4 regions of the Nocardia sp. BMG51109 genome follow, and region 1 is predicted to be linked to each of the others. Evidence: riboswitches for the same ligand, from Rfam matches in the RefSeq annotation. Region 1 holds a riboswitch; each other region holds the start of a gene.
The links. Region 1 has a riboswitch for cobalamin ahead of D892_RS0131080 (iron ABC transporter permease). Riboswitches for the same ligand answer to the same signal wherever they lie in the genome.
Positions count from the first base shown of each region.

Region 2: linked by a shared signal. The riboswitch ahead of D892_RS0108915 (CbtB-domain containing protein) and the one ahead of D892_RS0131080 (iron ABC transporter permease) in region 1 are both predicted to bind cobalamin.
Region 3: linked by a shared signal. The riboswitch ahead of D892_RS0136435 (ABC transporter substrate-binding protein) and the one ahead of D892_RS0131080 (iron ABC transporter permease) in region 1 are both predicted to bind cobalamin.
Region 4: linked by a shared signal. The riboswitch ahead of metE (5-methyltetrahydropteroyltriglutamate--homocysteine S-methyltransferase) and the one ahead of D892_RS0131080 (iron ABC transporter permease) in region 1 are both predicted to bind cobalamin.

Region 1 is NZ_JAFQ01000004.1:6,582,342-6,586,876, forward strand. Features, by position in the region: gene D892_RS0131070 (arylsulfatase) at 1-725, opposite strand, end outside; gene D892_RS0131075 (formylglycine-generating enzyme family protein) at 773-1,675, opposite strand; cobalamin riboswitch at 1,890-2,102, shown strand; gene D892_RS0131080 (iron ABC transporter permease) at 2,211-3,263, shown strand; gene D892_RS0131085 (ABC transporter ATP-binding protein) at 3,263-4,033, shown strand; gene D892_RS0131090 (ABC transporter substrate-binding protein) at 4,034-4,535, shown strand, end outside.
Region 2 is NZ_JAFQ01000004.1:1,679,390-1,683,924, reverse strand. Features, by position in the region: gene D892_RS0108930 (ABC transporter permease subunit) at 1-603, shown strand, start outside; gene D892_RS0108925 (OsmC family peroxiredoxin) at 841-1,284, shown strand; gene D892_RS0108920 (CbtA family protein) at 1,511-2,248, opposite strand; gene D892_RS0108915 (CbtB-domain containing protein) at 2,239-2,433, opposite strand; cobalamin riboswitch at 2,471-2,613, opposite strand; gene D892_RS0108910 (discoidin domain-containing protein) at 2,607-4,535, shown strand, end outside.
Region 3 is NZ_JAFQ01000004.1:7,742,273-7,746,807, forward strand. Features, by position in the region: gene D892_RS0136425 (phosphate/phosphite/phosphonate ABC transporter substrate-binding protein) at 1-292, opposite strand, end outside; gene D892_RS0136430 (maleylpyruvate isomerase N-terminal domain-containing protein) at 482-1,138, opposite strand; cobalamin riboswitch at 1,303-1,434, shown strand; gene D892_RS0136435 (ABC transporter substrate-binding protein) at 1,475-2,500, shown strand; gene D892_RS0136440 (iron ABC transporter permease) at 2,548-3,546, shown strand; gene D892_RS0136445 (ABC transporter ATP-binding protein) at 3,543-4,379, shown strand.
Region 4 is NZ_JAFQ01000004.1:8,423,406-8,427,940, reverse strand. Features, by position in the region: gene metE (5-methyltetrahydropteroyltriglutamate--homocysteine S-methyltransferase) at 1-2,099, opposite strand, end outside; cobalamin riboswitch at 2,318-2,504, opposite strand; gene D892_RS0139410 (pyruvate carboxylase) at 2,723-4,535, shown strand, end outside.

The sequences.
Region 1 (4,535 bases):
GACCACTCTTGAAACACATGGTGTGGCGCATGGCAGGCGCCGGGACAGAAGTACATCATCCACGGTTTGCCCGGAGCGGTGGCGCTGGAGTCGGCCAGGAACTCGATCGCGCGGTCGGCGAGGTCGCTCGAAAGGTGGTAGCCCTCGCTGGGGCGCGCCGGCGGATCGATCTGGTGGTTGTCGTACCAGAGGTCGGGGTACCACTGGTCGGTCAGGCCGCCGAGGAATCCGTAGAAGCGATCGAACCCTCGTTGCAACGGCCAGGTCCGCTTCGACGCACCCATCGACATCTCCGTGGCCGGCGACAGATGCCACTTCCCGATCGCCATGGTGTTGTAGCCGTGTTCGCGCAGCACCTCGGAGATGAATCCGTTCTCCGGGGGGATCAGGCACGAGGAGTTGGGGAACCCGTCGGCGAACTCACCGACCACCGTCATCGCGTTGGTTCCGGCACTGCGCCCGGTCAGCAGGCACGACCGTGTCGGTGAGCACAGGGCGGTGGTGTGGAACTGGGAGAAGGTGATCCCGGCGTCGGCGATACGCTGCATGTTCGGCATCTCGATCAGGCCGCCGAACACATCCCACGACCCGAAGCCCATGTCGTCCCACACGATGTACAGGACATTCGGCGCGTCCTTCGGCGCGGCCGGCTCCACATACGGGGTCCAGTCCGGGACCGAATCCCGAACGTCGTGGGCGATCTTCCCGGCGAACTCCGCGGCCATGAGCGACTCCCGGCGGTTAGGTGAAATGCTGTGATGGACAGGCGTTCTCAGTCGAGCGCGACACAACGAAATCCGAGGTGGCAGGTGGCGGTGTCCTCGGACTGGCCCTGCCGGGCAGCGGGTCGATAGCGCAGGCAGTAGTTCGGCGCGCACAGATAGGACCCGCCCTTGATCACCCGCCGCGCATACCGCTCACCCGCCTCCGGCACCGGCGACTGCGCGCAGCTGTGCGGTGCGCAGCACGAACCCGTCCGCGAGCCGGCCCGGTGGGTACCGAAGTAGTCGGCGGTCCACTCCCACACATTGCCCGTCATGTCGAACAATCCGAATCCGTTGGGCGGGTAGGTCCCGACCTTGGTGGTGCCAGGATGGTCGCTTTGACCTCGCCCCGGCAGGAACTCCCAGGGAAATCGGCCTATCCAGGTGTTGGCCATCCGCCGCCCGCGAGGCGCGAATTCCTCACCCCAACTGAACGTCGCCTCGTCGAGGCCGCCGCGTGCGGCGAACTCCCACTGCGCCTCGGTGGGCAGCGACTTGCCTGCCCACGCCGCGTAGGCGGCCGCGTCCTGGTAGGCGACCTGAGTAACCGGGTGGTGATCGCGCCCGCTCAGGTCACTGCCCGGACCGTGCGGGTGGCGCCAGTGTGCGCCCGGCACATAGGCCCACCACCGCCGCCATTCGTTCAGCGGCACCGGGCCGCCGGTAGGGCGAAACACCAGGGCGCCAGGAACCAGGTCGGCGGCGCGGGCGCCGGGAAAATCCGTCGGATCGAGGTCGCGTTCGGCGACCGTCACATGGCCGGTCTCGCGCACGAACCGGCGAAACGCCGCGTTCGTCACCGGAAACGTATCGATCCAGAACGGCTCCACCGCGGCCGGACGCACAGGCCGCTCCTCGGGAAAGAAGTCCGCCGACCCCATCACGAAATCACCCCCGGCCACGCGAACCATGTTCTTGCGCGCCGTCACCACCGAACTGCCGCTCACGCTCGAACCTCCCCTGAATCCCGAGGTCAACCCGCTCCCACCATGTCCTTACCCGAGCTTAGGAGATGTTCGAGCGGACGTGGCTCACCCGATCCGGGTGAAATTCCCGTGTCGGGCCGGGCTCGGTCGGGTCGCGGGACGCTCACCGACACGCCCGTATCCGCGAGCGGCTCGACTGCTACTGTGACGGCGCGCTGGTTACCGCCTGTCCGTGACGGGCGGTTCGCAAGAGGGAATCCGGTGGGAATCCGGAGCTGCCCCGCAGCGGTATGTGGAAACGACCGCGGTCATCAGCACTGGGCCGGTAGCCCGGGAAGCGACCGCCAGTAGGCGACGCCGGTCGGCGTCCCGTCCACGAGCCCGAAGACCTGCCCGCGTGACCGAGCCGACGGCGCGGTCCCTTGTCGACTCCGAGGGAGCGGTTGACCAGAGATGAGCTGTACGGCGCGCGCCTGCGTGCGCGCACCCGAGATCGGGACGGCACGGTAGAGCCGGTCCGATGAGAACTGTCGATAGGCGGCGGCTGTCCGTCGCCGTGCTGGTCCCGGTCCTGATCGTGGCGCTGGCGGTGGTCTCCGTCCTCGCGCTGACGCTGGGCGCCGCACATATCCCCTGGCGCGACACCGTGTGGTTCCTGTGGGCCGAACTCACCGGAGGCACCGTGACGGCCGACGATGTGGCCGACTATCGGATCGTCGTCGACTCTCGGTTGCCCCGTGTGCTGTTGGCGGCGCTCGTCGGGGCCGGTCTCGGCGGGGTCGGCCTGTTGGTGCAGGCCATGGTGCGAAACGCGCTCGCCGACCCCTACGTCCTCGGAATCTCCTCGGGGGCATCGGTGGGCGCCACCGCGGTCGTGCTCTTCGGAGTCTTCGGCGCGCTCGGTATCTACGCGCTCTCGACCGCGGCCTTCGCCGGGGCGCTCGGTGCCACGCTGCTCGTGTACCTGATGGCGCGGTCGGCCGCCGGGCTGGTACCGCTGCGGCTGGTGCTCACCGGTACCGCCGTCGGCTACGGTTTCTCCGCGGCGACGACGGTGCTGGTGTTCCTCGCCCCGTACGGAGATGCCGCACGTTCGGTGATGTTCTGGCTGCTCGGCAGCTTGGCCGGGGCAACCTGGCACATGGTGCCCCTGATCGCCGCGGTGGCCGTCACCGGACTGACGGTCATCACCGTGTGCGCACGACACCTCGACGTACTGTCGATGGGAGACGAGGTCGGCGCCGCACTCGGGATGAACGCCTCCCGGTTCCGGCTGCTCCTGTTCATCGTCTCCGCCGCGATGACGGGATGTTTCGTCGCGGTATGCGGGGCCATCGGCTTTGTCGGCCTGGTGGTTCCACATATCGCCAGACTGCTGGTGGGCGCCGGCCACCGGCGGCTCACCGTCGTGACGCCGCTGCTCGGCGCGGTGTTCCTGGTGACCGCGGACCTGGTGGCGAGGACCCTCGTACCACCGCAGGAGCTACCCCTGGGCGCGATCACCGCCGCGGTGGGGGTCCCCGTGTTCGTGCTGCTGATGCGCCGCCGCGGGGCCCTGGTGGAGCACAGCTGATGCGGGTCGACTACGAGAATGTCACGGTCGAGTTCGACGGCGCGACGGTCGTCGACGCGGTGACCCTGGCTGCCGAGCCGGGACAGTTCATCGGCATCGTGGGCCCGAACGGCAGCGGCAAATCCACCCTGCTGCGCTGCCTCTACCGCGCACTGTCTCCGACGACGGGACGAGTCCTGGTCGACGAGACGGATATCTCGGCGATCAGCATGCGGGACAACGCCCGCCAAGTCGCGGCGCTCACGCAGGATATGACCACGCCGTTCGATTTCACCGCCGCCGAGGTCGTCGCCACCGGCCGACTACCGCATACCGCACTGCTGCGCGGCACGCACCGTCACGACCGGGAGATCTGTGCCGCGGCGATGGCGACGGCCGACATCGGTCATCTCGCATCGCGCGGCTTCCTGTCGCTGTCGGGCGGTGAGCGGCAACGGGTTCTGATCGCGCGGGCACTGGCCCAGCAGCCCCGCGTGCTGGTCCTGGACGAGCCGACCAATCACCTCGATGTCCATCACCAGTACAGCGTGCTGTCCGCGGCACGAGATCTGGGCATCACCGTGGTCGCGGCGCTGCACGACCTCAATCTGGCCGCCCAGCACTGCGACCGGATCTTCGTCCTGCACGCGGGCCGGCTCGTGTGCTCGGGCCACCCGGACGAGGTGATCACCACGGAGACGATCACCCGTTGGTTCTCGATCGGCGGCCATATCGTCACCCATCCCCGGCTGGGCGTCCCGCAGATCATCTTCGACGAGGAGGAACGGTAGATGAGATCCACCCGGCTGGTTCCGGCGATGGCCGTCGCGTGCGTGGTCGCCACGACAGCGTGCGGCGCCGACGTGCAGCAGGCCCCGAAGAACACGACCGGCGGACCGGTGACGATCACGAACTGCGGCGCACCGCTCACCGTCGACGGTATCCCCGAGCGCGTGGTCACCAACGACACCGGGATCACCGAGATGATGTTCGCCCTCGGCCTGGCCGACCGGCTGGCGGGCTACACCAGCTACCCCGGTAAGGAACGCGATATCGCCACCTCACCGTGGCAGGCCGACTTCGAACGCGTCACGGCGCTCGGCGACGCCTTCACCCGCGAGGTCGTCCAGGCCGCCGCACCCGATTTCGTCTTCGCCGGCTGGAACTACGGGTTCAAGGAGTCCACGGGCCTCACCCCGGACTGGGTGCGCTCGATCGGCGCGGTGCCGTACCAGCTGACCGAGGCGTGCCGGCAGTCCGGAACGACGCGCCGCGGGGTGATGGAACCGCTCG
Region 2 (4,535 bases), 4.9 Mb from region 1:
GGTGCGTTGATGCTGGTGCTCGGTGCGCTGGTGGTCGGCGGCGGATACGGCTGGGGGAGCTGGAAAACCGTTCTCACCCAAGGGCCTTCGCGGACGAATGTGATCGGCGGGGCGGTGCTGGCGCTGACGGCGGTGGCGGTGGCGCTGGTATGCGCGGCCTTCGTGATCGACACCGGCGTGGCCGCCGTGATCGCCGGTACGCAGCACGAGTCGATGGCGCTGCCGTCGGCCGGCCGGTCTCTGATCGGTATCGCCACGGGCACGGCAATTCTCGGCATGTGGACGCTGGCGGGAGCGTTGATCGGTGCGCTCGCGCGGGGCCCGGCGCTCGCGGTCGGTCTGGGCCTGGTCTGGGTGCTGGTGGTGGAGAACCTGCTGCGCGGTGTGGGAGCGATCTTCTCCCCGGTCCGGGTCATCACCGACCATCTGCCCGGCACCGCCGCCGGCTCGCTGGCCGGTGCGATGCGCACGGCCGGGGGAGCGGCGACGCCCGGGGTTCTCGACATTCTGTCCCGCCCGGCATCGTTCGTGGTCCTGGCCGCCTATGTCGTGGCGTTCGTCGGTGGCACGGTGTGGCTGGTCCGCCGCCGCGACATGATCTGAGCGGCAACACTGTTCGGCAGCCGCCGGTGCCCGTGGCTCCGGCGGCTCCGGCCGTCCGGGTCGCTGTCGGCCGGGACAGGCCACGCCGTACGTGGCGCGCCCGGCGCCGGTCGTCCGGACGAGTGACCGTCCCCCCGATTTCTCCTAGCCGACTCCATGAAGAGGTACGGCAGTCCGCCACGAGCCGGTAGGTTCGACAGCGGACGGCAATGCGTTTCCGACTGTGAAAGGACAGTGATGCCAACACGTACCGCGCGCACCGCTTGGACCGGGGGTCTGCAGGACGGCTCGGGCCAGGTCGAACTGGCGAGTTCCGGCGTCGGCAAGTTCGATGTGTCGTTCCCGAAGCGGACCGCCGACACCGCCGAGGGCACCACCAGCCCGGAGGAACTGATCGCGGCTGCACATTCGTCGTGTTATGCCATGGCGCTGTCGGGGCAGATCGCCACCGCCGGCGGCACCGTGCAGAGCCTGGCCGTCGACGCCGATGTCACCCTGGGCCCGGATCCGGCGGGCGGTTTCCACATCAGCACCATCAAGCTGACCGTCCGCGGCAAGGTCGACGGCCTCGACGCCGCCGGTTTCCAGGCCGCGGCCGAGGGCGCCAAGGTCGGCTGCCCGATCAGCAAGGCCCTGGCGGGCGTCGGCACCATCGAACTGGATGCCGCGCTGGAGTCCTGACCGAGTAGGACCGGGCGTCGGCGCGGTACAGGGCGGCGACCGCGACGAGCACCGCCGCCACCCACATGCGCGGTGCGCAGCAGCGCCGACAGCCCGGCCACCTGAGTCTTCTCGAGTTCGCCCCGCCCCGTGGCGGCCAGCGCGGCCACGGGTCCGATGTTCCTGCCGTCAGGCTCGTCCGCGAGCAGGTCGGAGCCGCGCAAGTTCGACCGGAGAAGGCGCGAGCCTACGCGGAGACCTCGGCCTTCTTCCGGCCGGCGAATTCGGTGAGGGTCGCGAAGGCGAGCCCGAGCACGGCCCACAGCGTCGCCGACACGGCCAGTGACGACACCCGGAACTGCCACAGCAGCGTGGCCGGGAAGTCCCCCTTCACCTCGTTCACCCCGGGCAGCGCGATGTAGCCGATCGCCACCACGATCACGAAGACCGCCACCGCGGCGACGAGTCGCAGCGTGCCGGGTTGTGCCGAGAGCAGCCGATGGACGTACACCGCCGCGCCGACCGCCGCGAGTCCGAGCAGCACGGCCGCCAGCCACAGCCAGGTGCGCTGGTTGATCGTGTCCGGTTCGCCGACCGCGGGTGGGTTGGCCGGGTACTTGAAGAACGGCACCGCGGTGATCGCCAGCCAGCCGCACAGCCCCAGCGATACGGCCAGCTTCGGCCCGGGCAGGGCGGTGTGGCGGCGTGCGACGTTGGCGACGGCGGCGAAGATCGCGCCCAGCGCCAGGCCGCCCAGGCCGAGCGCCAGGAACTCGCCGAACCTCTGGCCGCCGCGGCTGACCAGCGGTTCCTCCGATTCGCCGTGGGAGTGGCCGGATTCGGCGCTCGACTCCTCGAGGGTGATCGCCGATTCGATCTTCGGCTCGCCGATCACGAATCCGACCGTTCCGGCGAGCAGCCCGGCGATCAGTCCGGCCAGCAGGCCGCGGAGCAGCAGGGTGGTGAACGATCCGGTCAGTGGCACGGCACGCCCAGCAGGTGCCGTCCGTCGTGCATCAGCTCGTGCAGGTACATCCCGCTGCGGGAGACCGCGCCCTGATCGAAGCCGACCAGGTACAGCGTGAGCAGTGCCAACAAGACGACGCCCACCGTCACGAGCACGGCGGCGAGGGAATCGGTTGCGCGGCTCGGGGTATGCGCAACGGCCATGGTGGTCCTCCTTCGGGGATGGTCGCGTCCCCGCGAGCCGATCTAGCAACGACGGTGCCGGTGTCTGGCTCTCCGGCGGATGCCGGATCACAGTGGCGCGACCGCCCCGGAATCACACCGGGTTACCGCGTCACCGTCGCTCTGGTCCTCTGAACTGTGACACCCTGAGTGACGTGGCGTCAACTGCCCGACCGGCATCCGGTCGCCGCTCACGATTGCCGATCGGCATCGGTGCGGCGATCGGGGCGGTGGTGGTGGTCGCCGCGATCGTGGTGGTGGTGCCGCGGGCGCCCGCCGCACCGCAGGGCTTTCCCTGTCCCGGCGACAGTGCATCGACGCAGCCCGGATGGGCGCCGGCGGCGACGTCGTTCGGCGCGGGCTACGACGCGCATCCGTTCGTCGGCAACGGCTATCTCGGACTGCGGATACCGCCCGCCGGTACGGGCTACGCGGAGACCGGGGAGAAGACCGGCTGGCCGCTGTATACGCCGCGCTACGACGGCGCGTTCGCGGCCGGTTTGTACGCGCGTGATCCGGCCGTCGCCGACGGACTGGCGACCGCCGCGGCGCTGCCGAACTGGTCGACTCTGCTGGTCGGGGTGGGCGACGAAACCTTCTCGCCCGCAACGCCGTCCGCTCAGGTGTCGAATTTCCGGCAGACGCAGTACCTGCGCTGCGGGCTGGTGCGGACCGAGCTGACCTGGACCACGCGCGACGGCCGCGCCACCGACCTGGTGTACGACGTGCTCACCGATCGCACCGATCAGCATGCCGCCGCGGTGCATCTGACCGCGACACCGCACTGGAGCGGCCGCCTGACGGTCATCGATCGGATCGACTTCGCCGGGGCGCGCCGCGTCGACCCGATCGCGGTGCCGAACCCGGACCCCGCCACGTACCTGGCCGAATTCCGAACCAGGACAACGAATGTGACCGGAGATGTGGCGTCGGTTCTGGATGCCGGGAGCCCGGCTCGGGCGGGGGAATCCGGCAGGCAGGCGACGATGGATGTCGCCTCGGGGCGGTCGCACGAGGTCACCAAGTTCGTCGGCGTCGACACCGGTCGCACCGCGCCCGATCCGGGCCGTGCCGCGGTCGGCGCCGCGCACCGGGCCGCGGCGCGGGGGTGGTCGAATCTGCTTGCGGCGCAGGCGAAGTCTTGGCGTGCGCTGTGGGATTCGGATATCGAGGTGCCCGGCCGGCCGGACGTGCAGCGCTGGGTCCGGGGCGCGCTCTACGCGCTGTACTCGGCGACGAATCCGCAGCAGGACAACAGTATTTCGCCCACCGGGCTGAGCAGTGACAACTACGCCGGACTGATCTTCTGGGACGCCGACATCTGGATGTACCCGGCGCTGCTGGCGTTTCGACCCGAACTGGCCCGGTCGGTGATCGACTACCGATTCGAGACCCTGCCCGGTGCGCGGGAGAATGCCCGGCGGCTCGGACATCCGGGCGCGTTCTACCCGTGGACCAGTGCGCACACCGGTGACCTGTGGAGCGAGTGCCACAGCTGGTCACCGCCGCACTGCGTGACGCAGATCCATCTGCAGGGCGATGTCTCGCTCGCCGCCTGGCAGTACTTCCTGGCCACCAAGGACATCGGTTACCTGCGCGAACGCATCTGGCCGATCATGTCGAGCCTGGCCGAGTTCTGGGCCGCGCGGGCGACGCCGAATCCGGACGGCAGCTACTCCGTCCGCGATGTCGCCGGACCGGACGAATACAGCAACGGCGTGGACGACGGCGCCTACACGAACGGCGTTGCGGCCGTGGCGCTCCGCAATGCCGTCACGGCCGCGGGCATAATCGGTGCCCCCGCGCCACCGGAGTGGACCGCCGTCGCCGACCACCTGCGCATGCCGTTCGACGCGCAAGACGGGATATTCCTGCAGTACGACGGCTACCGTGGCACGCGGATCAAACAGGCCGACACCGTGCTGCTGCAATATCCGCTCGAATGGCCGATGGCGCCGCAGGTGGCGGAGCGGACGCTGGACTACTACGCCGAGCGCACCGATCCGGACGGACCCGCCATGACCGATTCGGTGCACCAGATCGATGCGGCCGCGAGCGGTGTGCCGGGCTGTTCGGTGGGCACC
Region 3 (4,535 bases), 1.2 Mb from region 1:
GCCCGTACTGCGCGATGTCGACCTTGCCGCTGCGCTGCGCCTCGATCACGGCCGCGTAGTTGGTGGCCTGCTGGAACCGGACGGTCTTGCCGGTCTCCTTCTGCAGCAGGTCGATCACGTTCTGGAAACTCGCCTGCACGCTCGACGCGTTCTCGCTCGGAATCGCGGCGAACACCAGTTCATCGGGATTGCGCGAGTCGCCGCCGCCGTCGTTCACCGCGCTCTGGCCGCAGGCCGAGAGCAGCAACGCCGCTCCGGCCAGCGCCACGCCGCGCCACCACTGATAGCCCATCTGGTCCTCCTCGCTGGTCCTGCCGACGAGGCTGTAGCGCGCCGATGCCACGGCGACGAAACCCGGGTTACCAGCAATCGAACGAACCAGGTTTTCTCCGGTAACTCGACCGGACAACTTGCCGGTGCCTACTTGCCGGACGCCTGATAGGTCGCGGGCGAACACCGGGCATACTCGGCGGCCCGGCAGTCAGCCCAGGATGAACGGGAGTTGCGCCGCCAGGTCGCCCAGTTCGGTCCGCTCCGCATCGGTCGGGGCCCGCCGGCCCGTGCCGATCAGCAGGGCGTCCTTGTCCGGCAGCGACTCCGGGAACGCCGTCCCGGCGATCTTCTCCAGTAGTCTGCGGGCCCGTGCCAGCCCTTCCTCGGGTGGTTCGGCCGCGTGCGGGAGATGCGCGATCAGGTCGAGGTGGTGCAGCGTCCACTCCAGGACGTAGGTGCGGAGGTAGTCGCCCGCCGTGAGGATCATGTCGCGGGTGCCGACCGACAGGTTCGGATCGGCGAGTTCGGCGGCGCGCCCGGCCGCAGAGCCGACATCGTCGAGGTGGAATTTCAGCAGGCTCGGCTCCCGGTACGCGGCGGCCAGCCGGACGGTCAGCGCGTCGAGCGGGTGGTCGCCCGTCGGCGGCGTATCGGTGACCTCCCAGTAGCTCACCTCGTCGCGGGTCGGCGCGGCGTACGCCGGTGTCACGAGCGTGATCAGCACGTCCTGCGCGTCGATGATCAAGTGGCACACCAGGTCCCGCACCAGCCAGCCCGTACATCCGGACGGGCGGGCGAAGTCCTCGTCGGGAAGGTCCGCAACCGCCGTGCGCAGGGCTGCCCAGGAACGAGAGAAAGCGTCCACAGCGGCAAGCGTATTGCCGGGCACCGACACGAGCACACCCGCGTCGCCCGCCGGGATATCCTGCCCGGCGGCCGATTCCATCGCGCGCGGGCGCGGTACGCCGATCGCCGCCGAACCCTGACGGCCGTCCCCGCCTGGCATGCGCGTGTTCCGGACATCGCAACGTCCGTTACCATCGTCGCGGTTGCTGTGCGACCGTGACGCGGTGAGGGAACCCGGTGCGAATCCGGGACTGGCGCGCAACGGTGACACCCTCGGGTGAAGTCCGATCGCTCCCCGCGTCGAGTGTGATTCCGGCCTCGCGTACAGGCCCCGATGCAAGGAGTCGACGCCTAGATGCGCTGTCCTGCCGCGGTTTTCGCCGCACTTCTCGTTCTGCTGACGACCGGTTGCTCGACCTCCGGTCCCGACCGGGCGGCGGCGCCCGGCGCGGGCGGCCACCCGATGACCCTCACCAACTGCGGACACCGGGTGACCGTCGACGCGCCGCCGCGGCGCGCGGTCGCGCTCAACCAGGGCTCGGCGGAGATCCTGTTGTCGCTCGGCCTCGCCGATCGCATGGCCGGCACCGCGACCTGGACCGATCCCGTGCGCGCGAATCTCGCCGAGGCCAACGCCCGGGTGCCGCGCCTGGCCGACAACAATCCGTCCTTCGAGGTCGTCCTCGACACCGAACCCGATTTCGTCTCCGCGTCGTTCGGCGGCACCCTCGGTCCCGGCGGGGTCGCCGAGCGCGACCGGTTCGAGCGGCTGGGCGTGCCGACCTACCTGTCGCCGACCGACTGCGACGGCATGGACGACAACAGCGTCAACGCCGACGGCAACCGCACCCGACCACTGACGATGGAGGCGATCTACCGGGAAGTCCGGGAGCTGGCGGCGGTGTTCGATGTCCGCGAGCGCGGCGAGCGGCTGGTGACCGAGCTGCGCACCCGCTACGAGGCGGCCGCCGGCCGGATCGCGGCGAGCCGGGCATCGCTGGCGTTCTGGTTCGCCGATACGAATACCCCCTACGTCGCGGGCTGCTGCGGTTCGTCGGGCATCATCACGCACGCCGTCGGCGCCCGAAACGTGTTCGAGGACACCACGAACGAGTGGCCGCAGGTGAGCTGGGAGACCGTGCTCGACCGCGATCCGGCCGCCCTGGTACTCGCCGACCTGAGCCGCCGCACGATCACCGGCGACGGCCTGGACAGCAAGATCTCCTTTCTCGAATCCGACCCCGTCACAGCGCGTCTGAGTGCCGTGCGCGACCGCCGCTACATCGTGGTGGGCGGCGCCGATCTGAATCCGTCGATCCGCACCGTCGACGGCGTCGAGAAGGTGTCGGCCGCGCTGGAGCAGTGGGGTTACGGAACGTGAGCCCGCGCACGGCCGTCGGTCGCGATCACGGGGCGACCCTGCGACCGGTGACGACGGTGCTGTGCGGGTTGCTCGTGCTGGGTCTCTCGATCGCGGTGACGGTCACCGTCGGCCCGGCCGAGCTGTCCGTCGGTGATGTGTACGCGGTGCTGTTCGACCGGCTGGGCGTCGGTGCCGCGGAGGTGTCGCCGATCCGCGCGGGCATCGTCTGGGAACTGCGCCTTCCGCGCGCCCTGCTGGCCGCGCTGTGCGGTGCCGGTCTGGGGATGTGCGGCGTGATCATGCAGTCGCTGCTGCGCAATCCGCTCGCCGACCCGTTCGTGCTGGGCATCTCCTCGGGCGCCTCCACCGGAGCGGTGGCGATCGCGGTGCTCGGCCTCGGCGGCGGCACAGTGTCGCTGTCCACCGGGGCGTTCGCCGGGGCGCTGGTGTCCTTCGGCGCCGTGCTCGGCCTGGCCGCGGCCGCGGGTGGCGGCACCGCCCGGGTGGTGCTGGCCGGTGTCGCGATCACCCAGCTGTTCTCCGCGCTGACCTCGGTCGTCGTCTTGTCCTCGGCCGATGCCGAACGCACCCGCGGCGTGCTGTTCTGGATGCTCGGCTCGCTGGCCGGGGCCGACTGGACCGATGTCGCGGCGGCCGCGGCGGTGTGCGCCGCCGGGTTCGCGCTGTGCCTGTGGCAGGCGCCGACCCTCGACGCGTTCACCTTCGGCGCCGCCACCGCGGCCACCCTCGGCATCGCGGTGGCCCGCGCCCGGCTGCTGCTCCTGGCCGTGACCGCGCTGATCACCGCGGTCCTGGTCAGCGCGGCCGGGGCGATCGGATTCGTCGGGCTCGTCCTGCCGCACGCCGCGCGCCTGCTCGCCGGGCCCCGGCACAGCCGGCTGCTGCCGGTGACGGCCGTGCTCGGGGCGGTGTTCCTGGTGTGGGTGGATGCGTTGGCGCGCACCGTCTTCGCGCCGCAGGAGGTGCCCGTCGGGGTCGTCACCGCGCTGATCGGCGTGCCCGCCTTCGCGCTGCTGCTCCTGCGGACGAGGAGCACCGTATGACGCTGGAGGCGCGCCACCTGGAGTGGACCCGCGGCGGGACGCTCGTCATCGACGGGGTGAGTATCGCCCCGGAGCCCGGCCGGACCGTAGGACTGTTGGGCCCCAACGGATCCGGCAAGTCCTCGCTGCTGCGGCTGCTGGCCGGACTCGCCCGGCCCGACCGCGGCGCCATCACCCTGGACGGCTCCGACGTGCATCGGCTCGGCCGGCGTCCGCTGGCCCGGCGCATCGCCCTGGTCGGCCAGCATGCGCATACCGATGTCGATGTCGCCGTGCGAGATGTGGTGCGGCTCGGCAGGATTCCGCATCGCGACCTGTTCGGACGCGACGGCGAGGAGGAAGCCGCGATCGATGCCGCCCTGGCCGCCACCGGCCTCACCGGATATGCGCGGCGGACCTGGCACACGCTGTCGGGCGGCGAACAGCAGCGCGCCCAGATCGCCCGCGCCCTCGCCCAGCAGCCGAGCGAACTGCTCCTCGACGAACCCACCAACCACCTCGACATCGCCCATCAACTCGACATCCTGGAGCTGGTCACCCGCCTGCCGCTCACCGCCGTCGTCGCCCTGCACGACCTCAACCTGGCCGCCATGTTCTGCGACCACGTGCTGGTCCTCGACCGCGGCCGGGTCGCCGCCCACGGCAGCCCCGCCGACACCCTGACCGAACACCTCGTGGAACAGGTCTACGGCGTGCGGGCCACGGTCACGGTCGCGAACGGCGTTCCGCGGGTGCACTACCGCCGCCCCGCCCGGGCCGCGGATCCACCGGAAGACCCGGCTCACACCGCAACGCCCGGTACCACGACCGGCGGTTCCGCCGTTCCGCCGTGACGGCACCCGCCGGTTCCCGGCGTGCCGCCTCTGCCGTTCCGGCGCATCCTCGGCCCGGATCCACCAGTGCCGGTAGTGGACCCGGGCCGGGAGTATGCCGTGATGACGGCCGAACGCCGAGCGATGTGGACAACGGCCGGCGCACGACGGTGCCGA
Region 4 (4,535 bases), 1.8 Mb from region 1:
TAGACACCCGGACCGACACCGAGATGGAACCCCGCGGCGTTCAGGTCGTCGAGCACCTCCATATGCGAACGCGCCGCCTCGATCGAGGTGACGTCGGCGTCCAGCGCCGCGATCGCCCCGATGATCTCACCGAACTCCGAATAGCACAGGTGCGTGTGGATCTGGGTGGCATCCGAGACACCGCTGGTCGCCAGCCGGAACGCGGTCACCGCCCAGTCCAGGTATGCCTGCTCAGCCCCGGCCCGCAGCGGCAGCAGCTCCCGCAGCGCCGGCTCGTCGACCTGGACGACGCGGATTCCGGCGGACTGCAGATCCACCGTCTCGTCCCGGATCGCCAGGGCGACCTGCCGCGCGGTATCGGCCAGCGGCTGATCGTCGCGCACGAACGACCACGCCAGAATCGTCACCGGACCGGTGAGCATGCCCTTGACCGGCTTATCGGTCAGCGATTGGGCGTACTCGATCCACTCGACGGTCATCGCCGCCCGGCGGGCCACGTCCCCGTACAGGATCGGCGGCCGCACGCAGCGGGTGCCGTAGGACTGCACCCAGCCGTTGGCGGTGGCGAAGAAGCCGTCGAGCTGTTCGGCGAAGTACTGCACCATGTCGTTGCGCTCGGGTTCGCCGTGCACCAGCACGTCCAGCCCCAGTTTCTCCTGCAGCGCAACGACATCGGCGACCTCGGTGCGCATCTGCTCACGATACTGCTCGGCGGTGATCTCGCCCTTGCGCAGCGCGGCCCGGGCCCGCCGGATCGCCGAGGTCTGCGGGTAGGAGCCGATCGTGGTGGTGGGCAGCAGTGGCAGCTTCAGCCGTTCCCGTTGCAGCGCACGGCGTTCCGCGGCGGGGGAGCGGTGGGTGGCGTCCTCGCCCAGCGCGGCCAGCCGCGCCCGGACCGGCTCGTTGCGCAGGCGCGGGTCGGACCCGCGGCTCGCCGCGGCCTCGCGCGCCGTGCTCAGCTCCTCGGCGATGGCCCCGGTGCCCTTGTGCAGCGCGGTGTTCAGCACCCGCACCTCGTCGACCTTCTCCGCGCCGAATGCCAGCCACGACCGCAGCGCCGGATCCAGATCCGTTTCCGGCTCCAGCGAATACGGCACGTGCAGCAGCGAACTCGAACTCGACACCGCCAGCGCACCGGTGCTGCCCAGCAGCGTGCCCAGCGTCGACAGCGCGTGGTCGAGGTCGGTGCGCCAGACGTTGCGGCCGTCGACGACGCCCGCCACGACCAGCTTGTCCGCCAGGGCCGGGACGGCGGCCACGTCGTCCACGGTGGTGCCGGAAACGAAGTCCAGGGCGATGCCCTCCACCCCCATATCCGCCAGCGCGGGCAGCGCGGGCCCCGGACGGCCGAAGTAGGTCGCGACCAGGATCGCCGGGCGTCGCCCCGCCCCGGCCAGCTCGGCGTAGGCACGGCGCACCTGCGCCAGCTCGGCATCGGACAGGTCGGTGACCAGCACCGGCTCGTCGATCTGCACCCAGTCGGCGCCCGCGTTCGCCAGCCGGCCCAGCAGGTCGCGATAGTGCGGGAGCAGATCGTTCAGCCGGTCCAGCGGCGCGATGCCGCCGGTGTCGTCGGTGTCCTCCGCGCCCTTCGCCAGCTTCAGGAAGGTGAACGGCCCGATGATCACCGGCCGCGCCGGGACACCGAGCTGACGCGCCTCGTGCAGCTCGTCGAGCAGCTTGTCCGGATGCAGCGTGAAGGTGGTTCCGGGGCCGATCTCGGGAACCAGATAGTGGTAGTTGGTGTCGAACCACTTGGTCATCTCCAGCGGCTCGACGTTCTCGGTGCCGCGGGCCGCCGCGAAGTACCGATCCAGCGGGTCGGCGATCCCGGCCACCCGCGCGGGCAGCGCGCCGAACATGGCCGTGGTGTCGAGCATCTGGTCGTAATAGGAAAAGGTGCCGACCGGAACGGAGTCCAGTCCGGCCGCGGTCAACTCGGTCAGCTGCCGGGTGCGCAGCTCACGGCCGACGGCGCGCAGCTCGTCGGCGCCGAGACGACCGGCCCAGTAGCCCTCGGTCGCGCGTTTCAACTCGCGCCGCGGCCCGATCCGCGCCGTGCCGAGAACCGTTGCGGTGAAAGGGTTGTGAACAGTCACAGTCTCTCTCCAGTGCTGGAAGCCACTGGCCACTGCCCTCACCGAGCGGACGGAGCCCGAGTTGCCGAGCGAGCTGCGTAGCGGCCCGAGCGGTCGGCAGACGGTTGGTCCGTCCGCGCTGCGCCGCTGGGCGACATCTCGTTCGGTCGCACCGGAGTTCTCCGGTGTGTGCACTGGTGCCCGGTCGCCCGATCCACGAGGCGGTGGCCGCCGGATACGGCGTATCCGGCACAGTTGGCAGGTCTTCGGACTCGCAGGCGCTCCCCGTCGGGGTTTCCTACTGGCCGTCGCTTCCCAGGTTTCCCCAGTGCTCATGACGGCGGTCGTTCCTGCACACCGCTGCGGGACAGTCCCGGATTCCCACCGGGTTCCCTCTGGCCGGCCGCTAGGGACCGGTTTCGACGCTGCCACCCGGCGCTCGGGGCTCCAACTCGCGGGCGCAGCGAACCAGCTGCAGTACCGAGCATAAGTCACGCGGGCGGGTGAATATTCCTCGGGACGGCGGGCGACGAGGTTACCGGCGGGTTTCGCCTCTTCGCTGATCGGCCCGGTCGGGTTGTGAGGTTGGCTGCGAAGGCGCATTCGCCGTCCGGACCGCGCGACGAGGCAGGTACCTTAATCGAATGTTCTCGAAAGTGCTGGTCGCCAATCGCGGGGAAATCGCCATCCGGGCCTTCCGCGCCGCTTACGAACTCGGCATCGGCACCGTCGCGGTGTTCCCCTACGAGGACCGCAACTCGGTGCACCGGCTGAAGGCCGACGAGTCGTATCAGATCGGCGTGCCCGGTCACCCGGTGCGGACGTACCTGTCCATCGAAGAGATCCTCGAGGCCGCCAAGACGGCCGGCGCCGACGCGGTCTACCCCGGTTACGGGTTCCTGTCGGAGAACCCGGACCTGGCCGCGGCCTGCGAGCGCGAGGGCATCACGTTCATCGGTCCCTCGGCCGGGGTGCTGGAACTGACCGGTAACAAGGCGCGGGCGATCGCGGCCGCGCGGGAGGCCGGGCTGCCGGTGCTCGACTCCACGGCGCCGTCGGCCGACGTGGACGAGCTGCTGGCGGCCGCGGAGCCGATGCGGTTCCCGATCTTCGTCAAGGCCGTCGCGGGCGGCGGCGGGCGCGGCATGCGCCGGGTCGCCGACCGGTCGCAGCTGCGCGAGTCGGTGGAGGCCGCGATGCGGGAGGCCGAATCGGCCTTCGGCGATCCGACGGTGTTCTGCGAGCAGGCCGTGATCAACCCCCGCCACATCGAGGTGCAGATCCTCGCCGACGAGCACGGCGAGGTCATCCACCTGTACGAGCGGGACTGTTCGCTGCAGCGGCGGCACCAGAAGGTGATCGAGCTGGCGCCGGCGCCGAACCTGGATCCCGCACTGCGCGAACGCATCTGCGCCGACGCGGTGGCGTTCGCGCGGCAGATCGGCTACAGCTGCGCGGGCACCGTGGAATTCCTGCTCGACGAGCGCGGCCACCATGTGTTCATCGAGATGAACCCGCGAATCCAGGTGGAGCACACGGTGACCGAGGAGATCACCGACGTCGACCTGGTGGGCGCGCAGCTGCGGATCGCCGCCGGGGAGACCATGGCCGATCTCGGCCTGAGCCAGGACGCGATCGGCATCCGCGGCGCGGCGCTGCAATGCCGGATCACCACCGAGGATCCGGCCAACGGATTCCGGCCCGACACCGGCCGCATCACCGCCTACCGCAGCCCGGGCGGCGGCGGTATCCGGCTCGACGGCGGCGCGAATCTGGGCGCCGAGGTCGGCGCGCACTTCGACTCGATGCTGGTCAAGCTCACCTGTCGCGGGCGCGATTTCGGCCAGGCGGTGGCCCGGGCGCGGCGCGCGGTCGCCGAGTTCCGGATCCGCGGCGTGGCGACGAACATCCCGTTCCTGCAGGCGGTGCTCGACGATCCGGACTTCCGGGCCGGGCGGGTCACCACCTCGTTCATCGATGAGCGCCCGGAACTGCTGACCCAGCGCGCCTCCGCCGACCGCGGCACCAAGATCCTCACCTATCTGGCCGATATCACCGTCAACAAGCCGCACGGCGAGCGCCCGACGGCGGTGTACCCGCACGACAAGCTGCCGGCGATCGATACGACGGTGCCGCCACCGGCCGGGTCGCGCCAGCGGCTGTTGCAACTGGGGCCGGAGGGGTTCGCCCGGGCACTGCGCGAACAGCGCGCGATCGCGGTCACCGACACCACGTTCCGGGATGCGCATCAGTCGCTGCTGGCGACGCGGGTGCGCACCGACAGCCTGCTGAAGGTCGCCGGCCACGTGTCCCGGTTGACGCCCGAACTGCTGTCGATCGAGTGCTGGGGCGGCGCGACCTACGATGTGGCGCTGCGCTTCCTGTTCGAGGACCCGTGGGAGCGGCTGGCGGCGCTGCGCGAGGCGATCCCGAACATCTGCCTGCAGATGCTGCTGC